4 regions of the Pseudoalteromonas sp. SR45-1 genome follow, and region 1 is predicted to be linked to each of the others. Evidence: predicted binding sites of a transcription regulator. Region 1 holds the regulator's gene; each other region holds the start of a gene.
What was found. The regulator LexA, encoded in region 1, represses DNA repair genes until DNA is damaged. The targets are predictions, from matches to a motif close to TACTGTATNNNNATACAGTA.
Positions count from the first base shown of each region.

Region 2: the regulator LexA is predicted to act here: its motif matches at 2,915-2,934, upstream of dinB (DNA polymerase IV).
Region 3: the regulator LexA is predicted to act here: its motif matches at 1,884-1,903, upstream of ruvC (crossover junction endodeoxyribonuclease RuvC).
Region 4: the regulator LexA is predicted to act here: its motif matches at 3,032-3,051, upstream of uvrD (DNA helicase II).

Region 1 is NZ_JACJDR010000025.1:34,957-39,693, forward strand. Features, by position in the region: gene ctaD (cytochrome c oxidase subunit I) at 1-284, opposite strand, end outside; gene coxB (cytochrome c oxidase subunit II) at 284-1,426, opposite strand; gene lexA (transcriptional repressor LexA) at 1,910-2,527, opposite strand; gene H5089_RS19165 (PaaI family thioesterase) at 2,695-3,135, shown strand; gene H5089_RS19170 (hypothetical protein) at 3,136-3,516, opposite strand; gene H5089_RS19175 (hypothetical protein) at 3,830-4,555, shown strand; gene H5089_RS19180 (chaperone modulator CbpM) at 4,618-4,737, opposite strand, start outside.
Region 2 is NZ_JACJDR010000002.1:222,106-226,842, reverse strand. Features, by position in the region: gene H5089_RS03470 (methyl-accepting chemotaxis protein) at 1-128, shown strand, start outside; gene H5089_RS03465 (leucyl aminopeptidase family protein) at 200-1,720, opposite strand; gene dinB (DNA polymerase IV) at 1,850-2,902, opposite strand; gene H5089_RS03455 (thioesterase family protein) at 3,582-4,010, shown strand; gene H5089_RS03450 (aldo/keto reductase) at 4,029-4,737, shown strand, end outside.
Region 3 is NZ_JACJDR010000027.1:1,876-6,612, reverse strand. Features, by position in the region: gene H5089_RS19480 (ABC transporter permease) at 1-1,821, shown strand, start outside; gene ruvC (crossover junction endodeoxyribonuclease RuvC) at 1,952-2,476, shown strand; gene ruvA (Holliday junction branch migration protein RuvA) at 2,479-3,096, shown strand; gene ruvB (Holliday junction branch migration DNA helicase RuvB) at 3,104-4,111, shown strand.
Region 4 is NZ_JACJDR010000007.1:2,720-7,456, forward strand. Features, by position in the region: gene H5089_RS08540 (GNAT family N-acetyltransferase) at 1-824, opposite strand, end outside; gene uvrD (DNA helicase II) at 802-2,967, opposite strand; gene H5089_RS08550 (hypothetical protein) at 3,271-3,495, shown strand; gene H5089_RS08555 (YacL family protein) at 3,612-3,980, shown strand; gene H5089_RS08560 (dUTP diphosphatase) at 4,061-4,684, shown strand; gene yrfG (GMP/IMP nucleotidase) at 4,700-4,737, opposite strand, start outside.

The sequences.
Region 1 (4,737 bases):
GTAAAGGCGGGCATAACCGCACCAAACACCATAATTAAACCATGCACTGTGGTCATTTGATTAAAAAAGTGAGGGTCGACCAACTGTAAACCTGGTTGAAATAATTCAGCTCTGATCACCATGGCCATTGCGCCACCAATTAAGAACATGGTCAGCGAAAAAATTAAATATAAACTACCTATATCTTTATGATTAGTTGTGTAAAGCCAGCGTTTAAAACCTTTAGCTGGGTGATGAGCATGATGAGCTTCATTGGCGTTAGGTTGTTCTACTATGCTACTCATTAGTTCGCCTCCACTTTGGCATCAAGTGCCGTCTGTATTTGACTCGGTTGAATAACATCACCCGTATCATTACCCCACGCATTACGTTTATAAGTAATAACCGCAGCTAATTGCTTTATAGATAACTGCTTGGCAAAAGCTTGCATTGCCGTACCGGGTCGTCCATGGATAACTACATCAATGTGATCTTTTATATCGCCAAGCACTATCGGGCTGCCTTTAAGTGCAGGAAATACGCCCGGTAACCCCAAGCCAGTAGGTTGATGACATGCAGCACAATTAGCCATATATACTTGTTCGCCTAAAGTCATTAATTCTTCTTTTGGGAGGGTTTTATCAAGTAATGCGGCATCTGCTAATGCTGCTTTTTGTTTAGCCTGCTTTGCATCTGTAAGCCATGTTTTAAAATCAGCCTCAGATTTAGCGACCACCACAACGGGCATAAAGCCATGGTCTTTACCACACAACTCAGCACATTGGCCTCGGTAAGTACCTTCTTCGTTTATGTTCGTCCATGTTTCGTTTATAAAGCCGGGGTTCGCATCTTTTTTAACTGCAAAATCAGGTACCCACCAAGAGTGAATAACATCGTCAGAAGTCATTAAAAATCGTACTTTTTGATTTATTGGCAGTACAAGAGGCTTATCAACCTCAAGTAAGTAGTTAGGATTTTTATCTGCAAGATTCGCGATTTCATCTTGCGGGGTAGATAAAATAGAGTAGAACTCTACATCTTCGCCCATATATTCATAATGCCATTTCCATTGCGAACCCGTAATTTTAATAGTGAGATCAGCTTTGCTGGCATCTTCCATTGCAATTAGGGTTTTAGTGGCTGGTACTGCCATAGCAATTAAAATAACAAACGGAATTGCAGTCCAAAGTATTTCTACTTTAGTGCTTTCGTGAAATTGGGCAGGTACAGCCCCTTTAGATTTACGGTGATGAATAAGTGCCCAAAACATAATTGCGAACACTATCACCCCAATCACACAACATATTATAAATATGGTCATGTGCAGCTGATATACATTATTGCTTATATCGGTTACGCCTTTGCGCATATTGTATTGGCTGTTAGCCAAAACTGGGTGCGAAAAAACACATAATATAAGCCACAAGGTAGAGGTCAGTTTACCCATGTGACGGCTCCTTTGATGCTATTGCGAATGCAAAGCGAAGAGGCATACGGCTTAAACGCCAATTCGTTATTTTTATTTTTTTAGCCAATCTTATTTAATATTGATTGGTTTTGCTGCGCCAACAACGAGTTTGTGTATATTGTGTGTTCTCAAAACTAAAAAGCTGTGAGTTATTATTAGCTCAGCACATTAACAATTAGCTAAAAAACGAACAACAAGCAAGTTTTAGTATAAAAAACAATCAGGTGATATTGAATAATTAATAAAAAATCGGTAATCAACTGGGCAACAGGAAGTTCAAAATATGAGCAAAACAAAGGGGTTTAACGCATTCGGAGGGGGAAAATATAAGTGCAAAAAAGTTTACAGCTTAAATAGTCAGTGGGCTGTTTACGCCCTTTTTTTAGTACAAATTCTAAAACAAAAATGCGTACTAATTAGTACGCATTTATAAAACTGCTTGTTTAAAAGCTATTTTTAAAGTCACATCCAATCAGCGTTTCTTATAACGCCAACGGCTAAGCCTTCAATATTAAAAGACTCATTCTCAAGATCTACTTCAATAGAGTCAAAATCGTCGTTTTCAGCATGAAGTAATACTTTACGACCCGCTTTCTCAAGACGTTTTACAGTTACGTCTTCGTCTAGGCGAGCAACAACAACTTGTCCATTTTCAGCGGTTTGAGTACGATGTACAGCAAGTAAATCACCATCCATAATACCAATATCTTTCATGCTCATACCGTTAACGCGTAGTAAAAAATCTGCAGCCGGTTTAAACATTAATGGATCGATTTTGCAGTGACTTTCAACGTGCTCTTGCGCCAAAATAGGTGAACCAGCAGCAACACGCCCTATAAGCGGTAAACCTAATTGTTCTGGCTCTTCTTCTTCAATTAATTGAATACCACGGCTTGCACCTGGTTTCATTTTAATTGCGCCTTTTTTAGCAAGTGCTTTTAAATGTTCTTCAGCAGCATTGGCACTTTTAAAACCTAATGTTTGCGCTATTTCAGCACGTGTAGGAGGCATACCAGTGTCTTTAATAAAAACTTTAATTAGTTCGAGTATTTGAGCTTGGCGGTTCGTTAATGGTCGCATACAACTGGTTTTCCATACAGTACATTTAACTGTGAGTATATACAGTTAAATAAAAATCGCAAATTTAAATTAAGCCTTAAAATAGCTAAAGTAATTTCACTTGTGTACATTTCAAGGATATAACTAAAGCTAAGTTTATAAATGATTAAAAATGCAAAGGAGACATTATGAGTATTTGGTACCAGCCCATCACCTTAGAGCTGTGCAAGCAGTTAGAGCAAGGCGTTAATGGCCAAGGAACATTAATGAAAACTATGGGGATAGAAGTCACAGAAATTGGCGATGATTATTTGGTTGCCACAATGCCGGCAATTCCTGAGCATCATAACCCGATGGGGATGGTACACGGCGGTGCTAACGTTGTACTTGCCGAAACAGTTGCCAGCTATGCCGCTAACTTTGTTGTCGATTTTACTAAATTTTACTGTGTAGGGCAGGAGATTAGCGCAAGTCATTTAAAAGCATCTCGCAACGGCACTTTAACAGCCACGGCTAGAGCATTTCATATAGGTAAACGTAGTTCAGTATGGGAAATAAAAATTACAAATAGCCGCAATGAGCTGTGCTGCGTATCAAAAATGACCGCAGCAGTCGTAGAGCGAAGATAGTTACTTTTCGATTGGGTAAATGGTAATTTCCATACCCGCACCAATCGCAGATATACGCAATAATGTATCTGCATCTAAGGCTTGATTAAAGCACTTAGGAGAAGTCCCTGATTCAAAACCAATATCAAACGTTCTACGTGAACAGCTTAACCATTGCTTTAGCGCGTTACGCGAACACGATTCAATAAGCTCACATATATGGTTTATGGCTTTATCAGGTGTGCTCACCTCACCTGTAGCTTCAATACGCGCTAGTTGACGGTATTCGTCTTTGTCATAATGTAAAATCGTCGCGACTTTTTTCAAGTCCGCCACTAGCAAACTAATATCTTGCTTTGATTCAAGCTCAAGATCTACATTTAAAAATTGAATTTCCGACATCGTTTCGTATTTATCCTCTAATAATTTCATTGCAAACTTTAACGCAGTTTTACCGTTATACCAAATCAACTATGCTCTATTAACCACTTTATATGGATATTTCGCAGCTTTTAAGTATTTTTTAGCATTTAAAGCTGGCTGGATATAAAACATTCAGCTCAATTAAACAGATAAGTCATGTTAGGAATTTAAGTGTAATCTTTTTTATTTTTAAATGATTACAGTAAGCTATAGTTTAAACTGCGACAAAATGTCGCAGTAACTTATCCCATTGATGTAATAAACTAGCTTCTAAAAATAATAAGACTAAAACATGAATAAAAAAATATTTAAACATGCTCGCAAGTTACATAAATGGTTAGGATATTTATTAGCACTACAAATTTTAGCATGGTTACTAGGTGGTTTAATTATGAGTGCAATCCCTCTTGATAAAGTTCATGGGGAGCATCTTGCAACACGTACTCTTAATAACCCATTTACGCAGGCTGATTATGTTGCCTCCCTTGACGATATTGCCTCTCAGGTGGTTAATCCAACACAAATAATTTTTGAGAACTTCTTAACTACACCACTTATTACTGTCTTTAGTAATAACGAGCAGCAAAGCTTCAATGGAATAACAGGCCGACCATTTGAACTGCCAACTAAAATACAAATTACCGCAAATGCTAAAGCACACTTACTTATTGACGCTCAAGTAACAAGCGCTGTACTACTAAAGCAAGGTATGCGAGAAGTTGGATATAAAACCAATGTTTGGCAGGTACAATTTGACGACACATTTAACACAACACTGTACTTGTCAGAAAATAACGGCAAAGTTGTTACCGTTCGCAGCACGCTATGGCGAATATTCGACTTTTTTTGGATGTTACATATTATGGATTACGATGAGCGAGAGGATTTTAATAATCCACTGCTTATTAGCTTTTCAGCAACCAGTGTACTTTTTTGTTTAAGTGGAATATTACTACTTATACAAAATATACGACTAAAACGATTTATCCGAATTAAAAATAAGAATAAATCAAAGTAGTCATATTGGTTTTTGAGAGCTAGCGCCCACTTATCAAAGAGTAAATAAGCCTAGGGCTTATTTTATTCCAAGTGCTTAAATCGACTCAAATGTCGCTTTAACATTTCGTTTTCGAAAATCAACTCATCACGCTCATCCAGCAATTGTAAAACTAAAGCTATTGCCGACCAATCTAACGAAAA
Region 2 (4,737 bases), on a different contig from region 1:
TTAATGAGCTATCTCAATCAACTGAGCAATCATTAAATAATACTAAGCAGCTTACCGATGCCAGTGATAACCTCAAACAAAGTAGCGAAGGTCTTTCGAGCGTAGTTAATCGTTTTAAATTAGATTAATCGATAGCGTTCTCATAAAATGCAAAAGCCCTGAATTAACAGGGCTTTTTTATTACATGTAAGTTTTTAGCTTACAAACAATAACGTGCAAACAAGCTCGTTACTGATGCAGCTGTTGGCTTACCATGCTGCCAATCACCGCCTTCAACACCGCTACCTGCTATATCCATATGAACATAAGGTAGAGGCTGTGCAGAGTCGTTACCGTGCTTATCAAGCCCACCAACAATAGCCATAAACGCCATAGGGAACTGATGTCCACGAGCAGTAACGGCAGATGCTGCGTTATTGCTAGATAAAACATCGTCAGCTAGCGTACGTGGTTTAATAAAGTCGTAGTCTTCACGGCGTGAACGCGATACTTCAGCGCCATCGGCCCACAAATCTCCAAGGTCAGCTATTTGACGTGAAACACCAGCACTACGAGCTGGACCATTTTCAACATACGCACCGTAAGGACCCATTGCGCGAGCTGCATGACCCGTTAATGTAGCAACAGTAAACAGCGTTGGATTAACCTCACCTTTAGCTAAATCTTTCATTTCGCTAAGCAGGTCGCCCATTGCTAAACGCCCTTCTGCATCGGTATTACCAATACGGACACGAACACCTTCACGGCTAGTAATAATTTCATCTGGCACAAAACAATCTGAGCCAATAGAGTTACGAACAACAGCTAAGTACGAGACCACTTTAACGCCTTTAGGCTGATAATCAGCAACGGCTTTCATAAAGCCCGCAACAGAAGCTGCGCCGCCTTTATCACGGCTCATGCCTGCCATATGGCCGCCTACTTTTAAATCTGCACCGCCTGTATCGTATACAAGGCCCTTACCTACAAACATAAGTGTGCGAGTAATTTCGCCCTCTGGTACATATTCAAGCTTGACAACACGTGGGTGATGGCGCTCAACTGCATACGATGCGCGAGCAACTGTACTTAGCATTGGGTAGTTTTTATCAATAGCTGCAATATCATCAATTACGTCAACTGCAATGTTTGAGCCTTTAAACAATTCAACGCAGTAATCAGCAAAACGTGGGGGAGCCATACGCTCAGGTTCAGTACCACACAGGTCACGCGCTGCATATTGGCCAGCTGCAATTGCATTAACAGCTTTAATAGTTTGCTCGCTTGCGCCAACTAAACCAATCTGTGTAATTGGTTCAATGCTTTCACCGTGATATTCACGCGCTTCTAATGGCTGCCATAAGGCTTGGCAAGCGCCTAAATAAGCAACCTCTAAAGCATGCTGATAACGGCTATCGCCATTTAAATTTGGTAAAAATAATGCAGGGTTAATACTGCCCGACGCTTTTGCTTCGTTAATTGCTAATTTAGCAGCATCAAAATAACGACGCACGTCGTCGTAATCTCTATTTAACGGACCGGTTGGCGCAAGTACAACGCGCTTGTTTTCAATTACTAATAAAGTAACTTGCTTACCGATGCGAGAATCTACGTTTGCTTGAGCTAAAATAGTATCACGTAATGAGTTATTTGGTAACTGAGAAAAGTCATTACTAATAATAATAAGCGCATCATGAGATGTGCATTCAAGGCTTGCACTAACCGCTTGAGGGTATGCCATAAATAAGGTCCTGTTAGAAAACATAAGCCCCTATTATCGTCGATTTAAATATTGAAGACCAGCAAGGAGCGATGAGCTAATCACATAACCTATCAATAAATGGCAACTTGGAGTTACAGGCTTTACAGCTTAATCGAGAATACTAAGTTGGAAGTTTTGCTCTGGCTCGTTTTTAATGCCAACGCCTATGCCAAGTAATCTTACAGGCTGTTGTAGCCCACGCTGGTAGGCCTTAGTAAATAGTTGGATAAATATTTCTGTGTTGAGCTCGTGATATACCTGATCGGCTGAGGTCACTACAAAATTTGCAAACTTCACCTTTACACTCAATTTATTAATACGGTTTCGTAACTGCTGTTTATTAAGCCTTAAAACTAATTCGTCTAACAATCTTGGCAGCTCATCTAAGCACTCTTGCAAACTTGTTTTGTTGTACTCGTAGGTATGTTCAACACTCAGCGATTTTCTTATACGATCCGTGGATACTTTACCAACATACTCACCTGCACATTTTTGATAAAGCGACACACCAAAATTACCCACATGTTGCTGCATCCAGTTAACGCCTTTATCACGTACATCCTTGCCGGTATACAAGCCTTTTAAATTTAGCTTTTCGAGCGTTACTTTGCCCACTCCTGGAATTTTCCCCAGCGGTAATTGCGCTAAGAAGTCATCAACCTCATCAGGCAAAACGACAAATTGACCATTCGGTTTGTTTTCGTCACTGGCTATTTTGGCAATAAATTTAATCGGTGCAATACCTGCTGATGCAGTGAGCCCTGTAGCATTGTAAATATCGGCTCTTATTTGCTGTGCAATAAGTGTGGCACTGCCTTTACATGCGGTGCTGTCTGTTACATCTAGATAGGCTTCGTCTAAAGAAAGGGGTTCAATTAAGTCTGTATAGCGGCTAAATACTTCACGTATTTGGTTTGAAGCTTCTTTGTATACAGCCATGCGCCCTGGGACAATAACTAAATCGGGGCATAATTGTTTAGCATGATAGTTCGACATAGCCGAGCGCACACCATACTCTCTAGCTATATAGTTAGCGGTTGAGAGCACGCCTCGTCGGCTATTGCCTCCAATAGCAAGCGGTACACATGCAAGTTTTGGATTATCTCGCATCTCTACTGCTGCATAAAAGCAATCCATGTCTATGTGAATAAACTTCTTCATCACCACAATAATAACTGGTTATTTATACAGTCATTATTATAGAATAAAATGTGATATGCAAGCCTAGGGCCTGTTTATCTTTCGAGGTTAAATTTGCAGCAGTATGTTTGGTATTTAGTCAAGGCAGAGCCTATGTAGTGTGGTTATTCCCCATAAATAGGCGATAACGTAGCACAAATGCCAAACATATGCTGCCCGAAGGGTTCTGCCTAGGGGCAATTTACTCTTTGTTGCTCGGTTTTTACTTAGCCCACTAGGTCACAAACCTCGCGCCGCGATTAAATAGCCCCTAGATTGAACAAATTTTAATCCTGAAAGGTCAACAGGCCCTAGTTAACGATTAAAAAAAGTGTTTATTGTCCTCCGATCTCTTATAACCTCGTAGCCAATACATAACCTCAAATAAAAATCCTGCCAACATTAAAATGATAGCGCCAGATTCATTCCCCATCGCGTAACAGGTAAAAGAGGCTATAAAAACCAAACAAGCTAAGGACCAATTAATTATATTCTGCATATTATTACCTTTGTGTGTGTTTTTGTGTGTCTGTGTAATTTAACTGTAGACCTAAAATTAAACAGGTACAATCATCTTATAAAAAAACATGCCATTAATTACCTTGAGCTCGTAACACCATGTTGATAATCTAAGTACTTTAAAATCAAGGGCCAATAAATAATGCAAACGTTTAAAGATCAGCACCCTATTCATACCGATATCACCGTAGCATGGGCTGATATGGATGCGCTACAACACGTAAATAATGTAGTGTATTTACGTTACTTTGAAATAGCCCGAATCGACTTTTTAAATAAAATAAATCTGTTCGACACAATAAGCCCAAACGGTGTGGGCCCAGTAATAAGCGAAAATAACGTTCGCTATAAACGCCCAGTAACTTTTCCCGACACACTCACTGTAGGCGTTACAATTACAGATCTTAAAACAGATCGCTTTACCATGAACTACACCGTTTATAGCCATGCACAAAAAGCAATAACGACTACGGGTGCATCTAAAGTTGTAATGTTTGATTTTACTACAGGGCAAAAAGCCCCAATCTCCGAGCCTCTTTTATCGGCTTTAATCAGCCATGCTCAAAACTAATTTAGTTAAGGAATTTTTATGCAATACAACCCACTAGGTAGCAGTGGCGTAAACGTATCTCGAGTGTGCCTAGGGAGTATGACTTGGGGTAAACAAAATACTCAAAGCGACGCTGATGAACAAATAGCCTACGCGCTAGAGCAAGGCGTAAACTTTATTGATACAGCCGAAATGTATGCTGTGCCTCCTTCGCCAGAGACCTATGGCAAAACCGAGGAGATTATTGGCAACTGGCTATCGCGTAATAAACAAAAACGCAGCGATGTGGTACTAGCTACAAAAATTGCAGGCAATGGATTGTCGTGGGTACGTGATGGCGGCAATATTACTCGCCAAACAGTAATAGAAGCCGTGGATGATTCACTTAAGCGACTTCAAACAGACTACATTGATTTATATCAACTACATTGGCCAAACCGCTCTACCCCTCACTTTGGCAGACAATGGCCCGGCACTCTTAAATTTACCGACGTAAATACACAAGAGCAACAAGCTAGTATGCTTGATATTCTAGAAGGCCTTAATGAATGTGTTAAAGCAGGTAAAATTAAACACTGCGGTTTATCTGACGATACGCCATGGGGTATAAGCCAGTTTTTAAGTTTGGCCAAAGAGCATAACTTACCGCGTATGGTATCTATTCAAAATGAGTTTAGCTTAGCGCACGCTAAAGACTGGCCGTATTTAATAGAACAATGTGTACACGAAGATATTGCCTACTTACCGT
Region 3 (4,737 bases), on a different contig from region 1:
CAAATGAAAGAAAACCAACAATGGTATGGCGTTAAAGACCGCCAATCACCCATTTCAAACAGCTTAAACCGCGCAGAGAGCTTTTTATTACTAGCCGGTCTATTAGGTATTATTTTAGCCGCAGTGGCTATAGCTGTTTCAGCAAAACGTTATTGTGAACGCCAATACGACCCAGTAGCGATGATGAAAACGCTCGGCGGTAGCCGCTCAATGATCCGCAAAATATACATGCTTCATTTATTGCTTGTATGTGCAATGGCGGTAAGTATAGGGCTGTTAATTGGTTATGGCTTGCAAGAAATAGCAACAAGTTACTTATCAAAAAGTATGGGCACAGAGCTGCCTTTAGGTGGCTTTAAACCTTGGCTGGTGGCTATAAGCACTGGCGTAATTTGTGCCGTTATGTTTTCTATTAAACCATTATTTGATTTATTTGATATTCCACCGCTTAGAGTTCTGCGCCGTAACTTAGGCGACAAGTTGGCAGTAAGTCGTGTGCATTTAGGTATGAGTGCGTTAACCGTGTTTTTATTAATGTGGTTATTTAGTAACAACATAAAAATAACGCTTATTTTGTTTATATCAACACTTGCGCTAATTGGTGTGCTGTTTTTAGTATCTAAATTAATATTTGGTGGTGGTCGAAAGCTAGGATTAAAGCCAGGTAATAGTTGGTCGCTTGCAATTGCATCTATCCAAAAGCGTGCAAATGTGAACGCGGTACAGTTAATTAGTTTTTCGTTAGCGATTAAATTACTGCTGTTTTTAGTGGTACTTAAAAACGACATGATATCTGATTGGCAGTCGCAACTTCCAAGCGACGCGCCTAATGCGTTTTTAGTTAATATTACGCAAAATGAGCTTGAGCCAATTAATGAATATTTAGCACAAAAAGATATTCAAGTATCAGAGTTTTATCCAACTATTCGTGGGCGCGTAAATGCTGTGAACGGCGAGTTGGTAGCGCGCTCTGTATCGCTGCAAGACAACGAGAAAAAAGACGAAGAAGCACGTGCAGGTATTGGTCGTGAGCTAAATCTTACATGGCTTAAAGATGTGCCTGACCAAAATGAAGTAACACAAGGCACGTGGTTTGGTGAAAATGCGATGGCTGAGGCTTCAGTAGAGGAGTCGATGCTTGAGCGTTTAGATGTTGAGATAGGCGATACGCTTACATTTTTAATTGGTTCGCAGTCGTTCGACGCTAAAATCACCAGTGTGCGCAAAGTAAATTGGGCCACGCTTAAACCTAACTTTTTTATTATTTTAAGCCCTGATGTACTTGCAGATTTTCCCGCAACATATATTTCGTCGGTACGTATAAATCCAGATCAAAAACGTGACTTTAGCCAGTTATTACGTACTTACCCTACTATTACAGCCATTGATATTGATAACTTTGTTAAGCAAATACAAACTACTATTTCGCAAGTATCGCTCGCCATTGGCTTTGTACTTGCAATTGTTGTGCTGTGTGGCGCGCTTGTACTTATATCGCAAGTGCAAGCTAGTTTAGGTGAGCGTATGCAAGAAATTGTAATACTGCGAACGCTTGGGGCTAAAAGCCGATTAATTAAAAACGCGACCCTGTATGAGTTTTTATTACTAGGCGGTTTAGCTGGTTTAGTGGCTGCATTTTTTAGTGATATAGCGCTTTTGATTGTGCAGCAACAAATGTTTGATTTAGCAGGTAAGTTACACCCACATATATGGATTATAGGTCCGGTAGCTGGCGGCGTATTTGTGGCTGGTTTAGGCTATTTAATGATTGCCCGAACACTTAAACAAAATACCCAAGGATTAGTGCGTGCCCTAGGGTAAGCTTAAACTAACATGCTCCTGTAAATGCCCACCTAGTACGTGGGCATTTTTGTTTTTCTTTGTACTGGTAATTTATACAGTGCTCTGGCATTATTAGCGTAATTTAAAAATAATAACAATGGAGCGCTGTTTGGCCATCATTTTAGGGATCGATCCTGGTTCACGTTTGACCGGATATGGTGTTGTTGCCCATCAAGGTTCTAAATTTACATACTTAGGCAGTGGCTGTATTAAGTTAGCCGATCATCCTTTTCCGGTTAGGCTTAAAATGATCTATCAAGGCATTACACAGCTTATTGAGCAGTTTTCGCCAGAAACCTTTGCCATTGAAAAAGTATTTATGGCGCACAACCCCGATTCAGCTTTAAAACTAGGCCAAGCTAGAGGCGCTGCGATTGTTGGCGCTGCAATGGCCGACTTACCCGTATTTGAATACTCAGCTAGGCAAATTAAGCAAGCAGTAGTAGGCAACGGTGGCGCAGATAAAACACAAGTGCAACACATGGTAAAAAATATTTTAAAACTACCCGGTACGCCACAGGCCGATGCAGCTGATGCACTCGCTATTGCGATTTGCCACGCCCACTCAGAACAAAATTTAATTAAACTAGCGGGCAGCGCAAGCAAAACCGTTAGAGGACGTTTAAGGAAATAATTATGATAGGCCGCTTAAATGGTATTTTAGTCGAAAAACAGCCACCAGAAATATTACTCGAAGTAAGTGGTGTAGGTTACGAAGTACAAATGCCGATGACCTGTTTTTACGATTTACCAAAAATTGGTGAAAATGCGATTGTTTACACTCACTTTGTAGTGCGTGAAGATGCTCAACTATTATTTGGTTTTAATAATAAAGTTGAACGTGCCTTGTTTAGAGAGCTATTAAAAGCAAATGGCGTAGGGCCAAAACTTGGCTTAGCTATTTTATCGGGCATGTCGGCAAAACAATTTGTAAGTTGTGTAAATAACGAAGACTCAACATCGCTTGTTAAATTACCCGGTGTAGGTAAAAAAACAGCCGAGCGTTTAGTACTCGAAATGAAAGACAGACTAAAAGATTGGGGCAATGATTTATTTACGCCATTTAGCGACAGCGCAGTAATAGAGCCAATGAGCGATGCGACAATTGCTAATAATGCAGCGGATGATGCCGTATCGGCACTGCTTGCATTAGGTTATAAATTGCCACAAGCTCAAAAAGCAGTAAAATCGATAAGTAAACCCGATATGTCTACTGAGGTTCTTATTAGAGAATCTTTAAAATCTATGTTGTGAGTAACCCATGATTGAAGCGGATCGCTTAATTGATGCGACTGAAAAAACAAATGAAGACTCTATAGATCGTGCAATAAGACCAAAACTTTTAGCCGACTACAGAGGCCAGCCTCATGTTAAGCAGCAAATGGAAATTTTTATTGAAGCTGCCCGAACCCGTGGTGAAGCGCTTGATCATTTATTAATATTTGGCCCACCTGGGCTTGGTAAAACCACGCTTGCAAATATTGTAGCCAATGAGTTACACGTAAGTATTAAAACAACATCAGGCCCTGTACTTGAAAAAGCAGGCGATTTAGCTGCTCTACTTACTAATTTAGAAGAGGGCGACGTACTGTTTATCGATGAAATACACAGGCTAAGCCCGCAAGTTGAAGAGATACTGTATCCCGCAATGGAAGACTACCAGCTTGATATAATGATTGGTGAAGGCCCAGCTGCGCGTTCTATTAAATTAGACTTACCTGCATTTACACTCATTGGTGCAACCACACGAGCAGGCTCGCTTACATCGCCACTGCGTGACCGTTTTGGAATTGTGCAGCGATTAGAGTTTTATTCTGTAGAAGATTTGTCGCACATAGTAGGGCGCTCTGCACATTATCTTGGTTTAGAAATGTGTGACGATGGCGCTACCGAAATTGCCCAGCGCTCACGCGGCACACCACGTATTGCAAACCGCTTATTACGCCGTGTACGCGATTACACTCAAGTAAAATCTGACGGTACAGTAAACGCCGATGTAGCTAAGCAAGCCCTTGATATGATTGACGTAGATAAAAGTGGTTTTGATTATATGGACCGCAAATATTTACTCGCCATAATCGAAAAATTTATGGGCGGCCCTGTCGGGCTCGACAATGTAGCGGCTGCTATTGGCGAAGAGCGCGAAACAATAGAAGATGTAATAGAGCCATTTTTAATCCAGCAAGGATTTATTCAACGTACACCACGTGGGCGCATAGTGTCTGACAGTGCATACCATCACTTTGGTTTACTTCCTAAAAAAGACTAGCCTATATACTTTACTTGCTGTGGTTTATTGCGCAGCAGGTAATTGTTTCAGTATCCCTTTGTTTCAAATTATTATACCCAAAACCTCAACACACTGTTGCAAATGTTATTTCAAAATACAAATACGCTTTATAGTTAACTGTTAATTCACAGGGCGTTAAGACTCGCGAGGCTATCCTGCGTACCATTCAAACTAGTAAGCGAATTACTTATTGTAAATTAGGTAGGGCAATTATTAGTTTATAAATAAAATATGTAGCGCGCTAAATTGCAGGCAAAAAAAAGCCCGCAAAAAATGCGGGCAAACAACAAGTTGAAGGAAGTAATCCAGGGGAACTACGTTTTACTAAATTTGGTTTTATCCAGAAAGAGTAAAACAATGTAATACGATAAAATATCCTATTACTAAGAACTTGGCTTAATGAAACTATCTCATTCAGTGCGCTAGCTCGGTATGGGAGAATAATACGTAAGTTTACTTTTTTGTTCAAACTAGAAAATTTGTATTTTCAGATTAGAAAAACTAATTTAGTGAATTTTATTGTTGTTTGAATCTTGTGCGTTAATTAATCGTTAAATTTATAAGTTTATGAAATTTATAACTTAAGTAATTTATTTCGTTATAGC
Region 4 (4,737 bases), on a different contig from region 1:
AGTAAATCGCACTCAGGTAGTGTGTTTAATAACGCGTCAGGTGCAACGTAGTGCAAGTTGGCGAGCTGTTTATGTTCAGCGTTGTATTGAAGGCTTAACTCTTGGGCTAAATGTTTAAAGCTGCTATGGGTCGCTTTAAACTGAGTGCTGCAAATAATTACTTTTTTATCAGTTAGTTTTGCCGCGGCTAAGCCAAGTGCTGCCGACTTACCTCTGCCTCTATCAGCATTAATGAGTAAAGGCCTGTTTGCACGGCCATTAGCTACTTTTACTATCTGCTCAATACAGTTTTGCTGTGGCTCATAATCAATTTTATTATGCATTACATAGCTAGCGTTATTACTAATACAGCCATTTTTTTCACTAAAGTGAAAAGCAGGTAACGGTTCAATAATAGTCGCGAAACGTTGATTAAATATGCTGTAGTCAATGCTCTGACCGTGTGATTGCACTGTACTTAATGCGGGATCTTGCCAAGAGGCTAAATCATCTAGTTCAGGCAGTAATAAAAACAGTATACCGCCTGCTTTAATGGTGCCGGCAAGTGCTGCAAGTTTATCAGGGTGCAAACCACTAAAACCATCGTAAACAGCATGAGCAAATTCTTGCCCTAAAATTTGGTGTGTGCGAGTAGGCCAGTACGAATTTTTAATTGCGCACTGCTTTGATACAACAAGTGTATTGTTTTCATCTATTAATGAGTTAAGTATTTCATAACACCAAGCTGGGCTGCCCGTGATCAACACTAGCTGACGATGATACGCGCCAGCTAATTGTTGCTCTAACTCATTTAGGTGTGCTTTATACCGCTTGTAATCGTGCATAGGCCGTTACTAACCATTTGCTACCAAGGTCGTCAAAGTTAACTTGTACGCGAGATTGTGCGCCACTACCTTCATAATTCAGTACAGTACCAATACCAAACTTAGCATGCAGTACGCGTTGTCCTAAGTTAAAGCCACTGTCTTCAAATGCGGCATGGCTAACTGATGCGCTAAAACGCCCAGCGGCAGGTGGGCGAGAAACCTGTGTTTTAATACGGATTTCTTCTACGCAGTCTTCAGGGATTTCGCGTAAAAAGCGAGATGGGCTATGGTATTTTTCTTGCCCGTATAAACGGCGACTCTCAGCATGGCTAATGTATAACTTATCCATTGCTCGTGTCATGCCTACATAACAAAGGCGGCGCTCTTCTTCTAAGCGACCCGACTCTTCGTTGCTTTGCTGAGAAGGGAACATGCCTTCTTCTACGCCTACCATAAACACTAGCGGAAACTCTAAGCCTTTAGCTGAGTGAAGCGTCATCATTTGTACGGCGTCTTCGTGTTCTTCTGCTTGTCCTTCACCTGACTCAAGTGACGTATGGGCTAAAAAGCCTTGTAAAGGTGAGCTGTACTCTTCGTCTTCAGGCAGCTCATACTGATCACAAGCGCTAATTAGCTCTTCTAAGTTTTCTACGCGAGCACGGCCTTTTTCACCTTTTTCGGCTTGGTACATTGCCATCAAGCCTGAGGTTTGAATTGTGTACTTGGCTTGCTCATGCAAAGTTAGGTCGCTAATTTTATCTTCTATTTGTTCAACGAGTTCTACAAACTTACTTACTGCACCAGAAGCACGACCAGATAAATGCTGTTGTTCTACAATTGCTTTTGCGGCATACCAAAGCGGTAACGATTCTGCTCGTGCACAATCGCGTATATGGCTCAATGTTTTATCGCCAATACCGCGTGCTGGCGTATTAATTACACGCTCAAACGCGGCATCGTCTTGACGATTACCTACTAGGCGTAAGTACGATAACGCATCTTTAATTTCTTGTCGTTCGAAGAATCGCATACCCCCATAAATACGGTATTTTAAGCCTTCTTGCAGCATGGCCTCCTCGAGTACACGAGATTGCGCGTTACTACGGTATAAAATTGCGGCATCTTGTAGGGCATTACCTGCATTTAACCAGCTTCGTAGTTTGCTACTTACAAAGCGTGCTTCGTCTAACTCATTAAATGCCGCATAAATAGAAATTGGCTCGCCATCGTTACCGTCGGTCCATAAGCTTTTACCCATACGCTCTGAGTTATTTTGAATTAATGCATTAGACGCTTTCAAAATAGTTGCTGTTGAACGGTAGTTTTGTTCAAGACGAATGGTTTCTGCGCTAAAGTCAGTTAAAAATCGTTTAATATTTTCGATTTTAGCACCGCGCCAACCGTAAATACTTTGGTCATCGTCGCCTACAATCATGATACTGCTTGTATCGCCTGCAAGTAACTTTAACCAAGCATATTGAATGGTATTTGTATCTTGGAACTCGTCTACGAGCATATGTGCAAAGCGTTGCTGATAATGACGCAGTAACGTTGGGTTATTTTTTAACACTTCGTAGCTGCGTAGTAATATTTCGGCAAAATCTACTAGGCCTGCTCTATCACAGGCCTCTTGGTAGGCGGCGTAAACACGCAGCATCATTTGCTCGTTAATATCGTATGCTTGAATATCTTTAGGGCGAAGTGCTTCATCTTTTTTAGCGCTGATGTACCAGCCAAATTGTTTGGCGGGCCATTTTTTATCATCGATATTCATCGATTTTAATAAGCGCTTGATCATCCGAAGTTGATCGTCAGAGTCTAAAATTTGAAAGGCTTCTGGTAAGTTAGCTTCACGGTGATGAGCACGTAAAATACGATGCGACAAACCATGGAACGTACCAATCCACATACCACCTACAGGGGCTTTTAGTGTTTCTTCAACGCGGCTGCGCATTTCTTTAGCCGCTTTATTAGTAAAGGTTACGGCAAAAATACTGTAAGCAGATGCTTGCTCAACTTGCATAAGCCACGCAATACGATGAACTAACACTCGTGTTTTACCAGACCCAGCACCTGCTAATACCAGCATGTTTTGTAGTGGGGCTGCAACGGCATCGCGTTGTTTGTCATTTAAGCCATCGAGTAATTGTGAAACGTCCATCGTTACGCCTTTTTAATCAATATTGTGGGCAGTATAACAGGTGTTTTTGTTAGGCTAAATAAAATACTGTTTTTATAAACAGCTATTTATAAAATAGCCTTAAAAACGAGTAACTTGATAATTTTTTGAACAAACAAAAAAGCGTAAACGCACAATAAAAATTGCTAATTTGACCTAAAGTTAGCAAAATTTACTAACTCTCTAAATCTAGACTAATTTAACTATTTGATTTGTAAGCTTTAATAAATTGGCATAGAGTGTGTAAGTAAATAATTATAAAATCAAATAAATACAGAGGTTAGTATGGCAGATCAAGGTTCTGGCGGTAACGTAATCGCAGCATTATGTAATATATTTTTTCCTGGTTTAGGGCAGTTAGTGCAAGGGCGTATTTTAGCGGCTATATTTTTTGCACTCGCTATTATAATAAGTTACGCACTAATTTATGTGCTTGTAGGTTTTGTACTAGTGCCTATTATTTACTTATGGTCGATTATTGACGCAGCGCGTTATAGATCGCGAAGTTAACTGCTTTAAAGTTGAATAAAATAGCGCCCTTGTGGCGCTATTTTACTTTATATGTCCTGTGGTTTGCGGGCGTTTACGTATATAATTACGCAATTAAAGATTTACAGGCAAATCCTATGGAATATCAATTTATTCGCGACCCTATTAGTGGGCTACGTATTAAAATAAGTAGTGAACACGCTATTATTGGTCGCTGGCTAAACGAAGAAATAGGCAAAGACAAAGTAGCTATGGTTCAAGCGCTTATTGCATCGGTGAGTTCAAGCTATGAGCCGCTAACGCTAAAAGGCCAAGAAATAGATTTAATATTAACCAAAGACGAAGCACTATTTGAAGCCCATGCGCTTCATCAAGACAGTGAAGACCTAATAGCGTATCAAGATGACGATTTAGCGCTTGAAGAAAATGGTTTAAGTAGTGGTTGTGGCTTTGAAGATTTCATTGATTTAATTGATTCATGGGCTGAATTTAGCGGCTCAAAGTAAACTACATATTAAGATAGTGCTGATGCGTTAAGCTTCCTTTATCTGTACTATTACACTAATCAAAAACGACAGGAATGAATATGTCTGCCAATTTAAACAAGCTAGTAGTTATGCTAGAAATGCAAAACGCCATGAACACTAAAGTACATGAGCAATGGTTTACTCAAGGATTCGAATGGTACCGCGCTATTTGGGTTGAGTGCGCTGAAATGCTGGATCATCATGGTTGGAAATGGTGGAAAAAACAAACACCAGATACTGAACAAGTTATTTTAGAGTTGGTTGATATTTTTCATTTTGGTCTATCGCTTAGAATTGACGGCAAAACTAGCTACGAAGACTTAGCAAAGCAACTTGAAGCTGAGCTTAGTAATGCTCAACAAGCGGATGACTTTAAACAAACGCTAGAAATATTAGCGGCTTCCGCCGTTGCAGATAAAACGTTTAATGCCGCTGCCTTTGCCGGCTGTATGGCGCAAATGGGTATGGATATTGATGATTTATATCGCGGCTACGTAGGTAAAAATACGTTAAACTTTTTCCGCCAAGATCACGGCTACAAAGATGGTAGCTATATTAAAGAATGGAACGGGCAAGAAGATAACGAGCATTTAGTTGAAGTAGTTAAAAGCCTTGATACAGAACATGCAGATTTTGCAAAGTTAGTATACCAAGGCCTTGAAGCGCGTTACCCAAAAATCTAGCCCACGTAAACTGAGTTAAATAATCTTACGATAGTCGGTAACACTCAGGTAAT